2 regions of the Pseudomonas sp. XP1 genome follow, and region 1 is predicted to be linked to the other one. Evidence: riboswitches for the same ligand, from Rfam matches in the RefSeq annotation. Region 1 holds a riboswitch; the other holds the start of a gene.

Region 1 (3,857 bases):
TCGGCCCGCACATCGAGCAGAAGTGCGCAACCTTGGCCGATTCCTTCGGCAGGGTCTCGTCGTGGTAGGCACGGGCGGTGTCCGGGTCCAGGCCGAGGTTGAACTGGTCTTCCCAACGGAACTCGAAGCGTGCCTTGGACAAGGCGTTGTCACGAATCTGCGCACCCGGGTGGCCCTTGGCAAGGTCGGCGGCATGAGCGGCGATCTTGTAGGTGATGATGCCGGTCTTCACGTCATCCTTGTTTGGCAGGCCCAGGTGCTCCTTGGGCGTGACGTAGCAGAGCATGGCGCAACCGAACCAGCCGATCATCGCCGCACCAATGCCCGAGGTGATGTGGTCGTAGCCAGGAGCGATATCGGTGGTCAGCGGGCCGAGGGTGTAGAACGGCGCCTCGTCGCAGCACTCCAGCTGCTTGTCCATGTTTTCCTTGATCAGCTGCATCGGCACGTGGCCCGGGCCTTCGATCATGCACTGAACATCGTGCTTCCAGGCGATCTTGGTCAGCTCGCCGAGGGTTTCCAGCTCACCGAACTGCGCGGCATCGTTGGCGTCGGCAATCGAGCCGGGACGCAGGCCGTCGCCCAGCGAGAAGCTGACGTCGTAGGCCTTCATGATTTCGCAGATTTCGTCGAAGTGGGTGTACAGGAAGTTTTCCTTGTGGTGCGCCAGGCACCACTTGGCCATGATCGAGCCACCACGGCTGACGATACCGGTGACGCGCTTGGCAGTCAGCGGTACATAACGCAGCAGCACACCAGCGTGGATGGTGAAGTAGTCCACGCCCTGCTCGGCCTGCTCGATCAGGGTGTCGCGGAACAGCTCCCAGGTCAGGTCTTCGGCCACGCCGTTGACCTTTTCCAGGGCCTGGTAGATCGGCACGGTACCAATCGGCACCGGCGAGTTGCGGATGATCCACTCACGGGTTTCGTGAATGTGCTTGCCGGTGGACAGGTCCATGACCGTGTCCGAACCCCAGCGGATGCCCCAGGTCAGCTTGGCCACTTCTTCCTCAATAGAGGAACCCAGGGCGCTGTTGCCGATGTTGCCGTTGATCTTCACCAGGAAGTTGCGGCCGATGATCATCGGTTCCAATTCCGGGTGGTTGATGTTGGCCGGGATGATCGCGCGACCACGGGCGATTTCCTGGCGAACGAACTCGGGGGTGATTTCTTTCGGGATGTTGGCCCCAAAGCTGTGACCGGCGTGCTGCTCGTCGAGCAGGCCGGCGGCGCGCGCCTCTTGCAGCTTCATGTTTTCGCGAATGGCCACGTATTCCATCTCGGCGGTGATGATGCCCTGACGGGCATAGTGCATCTGCGAGACGTTGGCGCCGGCCTTGGCACGGCGCGGGTTGCGCACGTGGGCGAAACGCAGCTTGGCCAGTTCGGCATCGTTCAGGCGCTGCTGGCCGAAGTGCGAGCTCAGGCCGGCCAGGCGCTCGGTGTCACCGCGTGCTTCGATCCACGCCGAACGCACATCGGCCAGGCCCTTGCGCACATCGATGACAACGTTGGGGTCGGTATACGGGCCGGAAGTGTCGTAGACCAGCACAGGGGCATTGGACTCGCCACCGAAATCGGTCGGGGTGTCGTCCAGGCTGATTTCACGCATGGGCACGCGGATGTCCGGGCGCGAGCCTTCGACATACACCTTGCGCGAACGCGGGAACGGTTGCACGGACTGCTGATCGACTTGTGCCGATTCGCTGAGGTTGATCGCTTTTTCTTGTTTGGTCATCACAGGCTCTCCAGACGGCTTCCTAGCAGTGGAATGTCGGGGTGAACCTGAAAGGCGCGGACGCACCCTTGATGGGTGCAGTGCCGGATATGAGGGTGCCTGAAGCTGCATGCAGCTGTGACATTCCCGGACCTGGCACAAGAGGCTCCACGGGAAGGCGAGCAATCTTGTTCCCTACGCAGGCGCTAACCTGATCAGGTTCAACGGGATCCGCAACTTTGCGATCTCAGCCTTTGCTTCAAGGCACCCCGACAAGAACATGCGCAGTCTAGACTGGAGTGGTCGGCAAAGCCAAGCGGGTAAATACGCGGATGATGAAAGGCACTCGAGCGATTGTTGCCGGGGGCGCATGGCACTACACTGGCCCGTCGATCGATACTCAACAGTTCAGTAATTAAATTTCGTACAAGGATTGCCTCTATGCTGCGCAAACTCTCACTGGCGATAGCCGTGTCTTGTGCGTCCAACGGAGTGGTCTGGGCAGCGGACGTGCCCCAAACAGTCAAGACCGACCTGGTCAGCGTCTACCAGGAAGCGGTCGACAATAACGCTGACCTGGCTGCAGCCCGCGCCGATTACGGCGCCCGCCGTGAAGTGGTACCACAGGCTCGCGCCGGGTTGCTGCCTAACCTTTCGGCCGGTGCCGAAATGCTGAACACCCGCACCAAGCTGGACGAACCATCGGCCACCAGCAACCGCAGCGGCAATACCTGGAGTGCGACCCTGGCGCAACCTATCTTCCGCGCTGACCGCTGGTTCCAGTTGCAGGCGGCCGAGGCGGTCAACGAACAGGCGGCGCTGGAGCTGTCGGCGACCGAGCAGAACCTGATCCTGCAAACCGCGCAGAATTACTTCGCCGTGCTCCGTGCCCAGGACAACCTGGCCGCGACCAAGGCCGAGGAAGCTGCCTTCAAGCGCCAGCTGGACCAGTCCAACGAACGATTCGACGTCGGCCTCTCCGACAAGACCGACGTGCTGCAATCCCAGGCCAGCTACGACACGGCGCGGGCCAACCGGATCATTGCCGAGCGCCAGGTACAGGATGCCTTCGAGGCCCTGGTAACCCTGACCAACCGGGAATACACGTCGATTCAAGGCGTGGTCCATACCTTGCCGGTGCAGGTCCCTACACCCAACGACGCCAAGGCCTGGGTCGAAACCGCCGGGCGCCAGAACCTCAACCTGCTGGCCACCAACCACGCGGTCGTCGCTGCCGAGGAAACCCTGCGCCAGCGCAAGGCCGGCCATGCGCCGACCCTGGACGCGGTTGCCAAGTATCAGAAGGGTGACAACGACAACTTCGGTTTCACCAACCCCGCACCGGCCCCCGTTTCGCGCTATAGCGGCGACGTCGAGCAGACCAGCATCGGCCTGCAGTTGAACATCCCGATCTACAGCGGCGGCCTGACCAGTTCGCAGGTGCGCGAGGCCTACCAGCGCCTGAGCCAGAGCGAACAGCAGCGTGAAAGCCTGCGCCGCCAGGTGGTGGAAAACACCCGCAACCTGCACCGCGCGGTAAACACCGACGTGGAACAGGTGCAGGCGCGCAAGCAGTCGATCATCTCCAACCAGAGCGCGCTGGAAGCCACCGAGATCGGCTACCAGGTGGGTACCCGCAATATCGTCGACGTGCTTGACGCCCAACGTCAGCTGTACACCTCGGTGCGCGACTACAACAACAGCCGCTATGACTACATCCTCGACAACCTGAGCCTGAAGCAGGCGGCCGGCACCTTGAGCCCGCAGGACCTGCAGGACCTCAAGCGGTACCTGAAGCCGGACTACAACCCGGACAAGGACTTCCTGCCGCCGGACCTGGCGGCTGCAGCGGCAAAGAACTTCGAGCGTCGCCCCTGATATAGGGGTGGATTTTCCGCAGGGTGGGTTTCTTTTGATGGCCTCATCGCCGGCAAGCCAGCTCCCACAGGTTCTCCACTGGCCTTAAGCCTTGTGCAGTACTGTGGGAGCCGGCTTGCCGGCGATGAGGCCAGAAAACCCAACACAGAACTCAGCGGATAAGTGCACCCAGGCCATCGAGCAAGCGCTGCAACGCGCCCTGGTTGGCCCGCATCACCGCCCTGCCCGCTTCGCCAATGCGCTGTGCATCCTGCGGCAATTC
Region 2 (3,857 bases), on a different contig from region 1:
TCGGCAGGGCGTTGTAATGGCGCATCAGGATCGGCTGACCATGGCGCGCCATCAGCAGTTTGGGCGGGAACGTACCGTCGAAGGTCCATACCGATTTGTGGTTTTGCAATGGCATCTTCGGATGGAATCGGGTGTCGATGCCCTTGGTGGTGCCGAGCGTGTTCGGGATGTCAGAGGTCTGGTAGTACAGACCTCCCGGGGCAAATTCACCGACTGCATAGTTGTGCAGTTGCTTGCGGTCACGCAGTCCTTGGTTGATGCGTGCACCAGCCTGGGCGGTCTTGAAGCCCGCCTGCGGGTAGAACTCGTTCCACCGCTGGTGCGACCAGCCTTTTCCTGGTGGCCGGCCTTCCGCCGGCGAGCCGACCGGCTGGCGGTTGAGGAACATTTCAATCTGCGCCTTCCACGGGTTGCGGTCGAGCACATTGGAATACTGGGTCGGGAACGGGTACAGGCCCGGCTGTTTGAGGAAGGCTTCCAGGGCCGTGCCGCTAGGGCCGCTGCGCGCAACCACGTTGGGGTCCTGCGCCGGTGCCGCACCCAGGGTGGGCACCGGGAAGGTCAGGGTTGGCGGCGGCAGCGTGGGGTCGAGTTTTTCCGTGCCGAATTCCTCGAACAGCAGTAGCTGCTGGGTAAACGGCAGTGCCCCGAACAGCGGGCTGGGCTTGCCATTGGTGGGGTATTTGTTGTCGGTTTGCAGGGCCGGTGGCAACACATTGTTGGCGCTTACCGTGTCGCGGTTGCCGTACACGCCATTGGTCAGCTCCAGCGAACCTTGGTTGGCCGGCGGCATGTTGAACAGGTCCAGCAAGGCCTTTGTCGGGTCGGCTGGCTGGTCAGTGTAGGCCGACGGGTCGGTCGGCGGTGGCATGCTGTTGTCGTCGAGGGGAGCGGCGGTCGCCGTCACCAGCCCGAGGCCGAGCATCAGCGTGGTGAGGGTGGATAGCTGGAATGCATGCCTGGCAGGGTGGATCACGGCAGGTGTTTTCATTGCCTTATGCCTCGCTCGCGGCCTTATGGCTTTCAGCCATCAGTGGCGTTTTGCCCGTTTTTGGGGCTGGAGCAACGGCTGTGCCAACCCAAATGCGAGGAATGTGTTTCTAAACAAACCCTTGTGGCGCCTGATGTGAGCTAATGGCCATGGCGTCAAAAATGGGTGAGCCCCCCACTTGTGGGTCACCCATTTCCCCCAGATTGGGTGGTGACAGCAGCGGCGCCCTGGGGTATACCTGAGCGCCACCAAGGGGAGCCCGGCAACGGGCTGAGAAACCGCTGGACGCTGCAGCGCGGTGACCCTTCGAACCTGATCCGGATCATGCCGGCGAAGGGATGGGACTTGAAACCTGCCTTTTTGCCGGCCTCACTGCGAGGCCCGTCCATGCCAACCACCGCGGTCTCGCTGTCACTCTCCATCAAGGACAGCAACATGACCGAACGCTTCAGCCAGTCCCTGCGCCGCCGCAGCGAGCCGACCTGGTCGGCGGCCGTTGGCCACCGCTTCGTCACCCAATTGTGCGATGGCAGCCTGCCGGACCCGATCATGGTCGACTACCTGGTGCAGGACCACCGCTTCCTCGACAGCTTCCTGACCCTGCTGGGCGCGGCCATCGCCACCGCCGACACGTTCGAGGCGCGCCTGCGCTTCGGCCGCTTTGCCGGGATGATCTCCAGTGACGAGAACACCTACTTCCTGCGCGCCTTCGAGGCCCTGGGGGTGAGCCCCACGCAACGCAGCGAACCGGCCGACACCGTGCCAACCGCAGGCTTCAAGGCGATCATGCGCGAAGCGGCGGCCACCCGGTCCTATGCGGCCGCACTGGCAGTACTCAACGTCGCCGAAGGCCTGTACCTGGACTGGGCGCTGAAGGCGCCAAAACCGATGCCGGACAACTTCGTCCATGCCGAATGGATCACCCTGCACGACAACCCGGCATTCCAGGACTTCGTTGCCTTCCTGCAAGCCGAACTCGACCGGGTCGGCCCGCAGGAAGCCGCGCTGGCAGCTGACTTCTACCTGCGCACCGTGGCGCTGGAGCTGGCCTTCTTCGATGCCGTCTACCCGGAGGAAAAATGAGCATGGATATCTTCGACCGCCTCAAGGCTGCCGCCACGCCGCAGTGGAACAGCTACGTCGACCACGAATTCGTGCGCCAGATGGGCGAGGGTACGTTGAGCGAAGCCGCCTTTCGCACCTATCTGGTACAGGATTACCTGTTCCTCATCCAGTTCGCCCGCGCCTGGGCGCTGGCCGCCTACAAGAGCCGGCGCCCGGCCGACATCCGCGCCGCGCAGGCCGGGCTGGCGGCGATTCTGGATGAAACCGAGCTGCACTTGCGCCTGTGCGCACGCTGGGGTCTGACCCAGGCCGATATCGAGGCCGCGCCTGAACACCAGGCCACGGTTGCCTATACCCGCTATGTGCTGGACTGTGGTGCCGCGGGTGACCTGCTGGAGTTGCATGTGGCCTTGGCGCCTTGTGTAATCGGCTATGCCGAGATTGGCCGTGCGTTGTCCGAGCGCATTGGCGATCTGAGCAATCACCCGTACCGCGAGTGGATCGCCGAGTATGCCGGTGAAGGCTACCAGGGTGTCGCCACCGCGGCGCGCAAGCATCTGGACGAGCTGGCAGCGCGGAGCATGACCGAGCAACGGTTTGCCGAGCTGGTGGGGATTTTCGGCCAGGCGTCCAGCCTGGAGGCGGACTTCTGGCAGATGGGGTTGGACGGAGCCTGATTTGCTGCCTGCGCCGGCCCTATCGCCGGCAAGCCAGCTCCCACAGGTACTGCGCAGACTTCAAGGCTGTGGTTTACCTGTGGGAGCTCACAGGTACTGCGCAGACTTCAAGGCTGTGATTTACCTGTGGGAGCTGGCTTGCCGGCGATAGGGCCAGTAGCAAATACCACAAGGCTTGGGCCACTATGCTGGTAGGGGCCACCCGCAAAGCCCAGGGAGAAGCATCATGAACATCATCAACGCACGCCTGCGCGGCAGGTCCGGCCTGTTTCGCATCGAACTCGACGGCGAACGCATCGCCGCCATCGTGCCTCAGGCCGAAGGGGTGGCGGTGCGCGCTGCCGATGACCTGGATGCCGGGCAGAACCTGGTAGTGGCGCCTTTCATCGAGCCGCACATCCACCTGGACGCCACGCTGACAGCCGGCGAGCCGCGCTGGAACATGAGCGGCACCCTGTTCGAAGGCATCGAGCGCTGGGCCGAGCGCAAGGCAATCACAACCCACGACGACATCAAGAACCGCGCGAAAAGGACCATCGGCATGCTGGTGGACCATGGCATCCAGCATGTACGTACCCATGTCGATGTCACTGACCCCACCCTGACCGCGCTCAAGGCCATGGTCGAAGTGCGTGAAGAAGTGCGTCACCTGCTCGACCTGCAGATCGTTGCCTTTCCCCAGGAGGGTATCGAGTCGTACGCCAACGGCCGGGCGCTGATGGCCGAAGCGGTGGCGATCGGTGCCGACGTGATTGGCGGCATCCCGCATTTCGAGAACACCCGCGATCAGGGCGTGTCTTCGGTCAAGTTCCTGATGGACCTGGCCGAGCGCACCGGCTGCCTGGTGGATGTGCATTGCGACGAGACCGACGACCCGCAGTCGCGCTTTCTCGAAGTGCTGGCCGAAGAGGCGCGGGTTCGCGACATGAGCGCCCGGGTGACAGCCAGCCATACCGTGGCCATGGGCTCGTACGACAATGCCTACTGCTACAAGCTGTTTCGCCTGTTAAAGCAATCGGGTATCAATTTCGTGTCTTGCCCGACCGAGAGCATTCACCTGCAAGGGCGTTTCGACAACTACCCGAAACGCCGCGGCGTCACTCGCGTGGCCGAGCTCGACCGGG

Evidence for each region. A riboswitch is a leader RNA that binds a small molecule or an ion and turns the genes downstream of it on or off. The one in region 1 is predicted to bind thiamine pyrophosphate.
Region 2: linked by a shared signal. The riboswitch ahead of ACK1U9_RS16005 (TenA family protein) and the one ahead of thiC (phosphomethylpyrimidine synthase ThiC) in region 1 are both predicted to bind thiamine pyrophosphate.

Annotation. Positions count from the first base shown of each region.
Region 1 covers NZ_JBNRIJ010000030.1:19,393-23,249, reverse strand. The annotation lists gene thiC (phosphomethylpyrimidine synthase ThiC) at 1-1,738, opposite strand, end outside; TPP riboswitch at 1,893-1,999, opposite strand; gene ACK1U9_RS20670 (TolC family outer membrane protein) at 2,159-3,595, shown strand; gene waaA (lipid IV(A) 3-deoxy-D-manno-octulosonic acid transferase) at 3,747-3,857, opposite strand, start outside.
Region 2 covers NZ_JBNRIJ010000017.1:16,985-20,841, reverse strand. The annotation lists gene ACK1U9_RS16010 (Ig-like domain-containing protein) at 1-991, opposite strand, end outside; TPP riboswitch at 1,233-1,347, shown strand; gene ACK1U9_RS16005 (TenA family protein) at 1,427-2,074, shown strand; gene tenA (thiaminase II) at 2,071-2,733, shown strand; gene codA (cytosine deaminase) at 2,960-3,857, shown strand, end outside.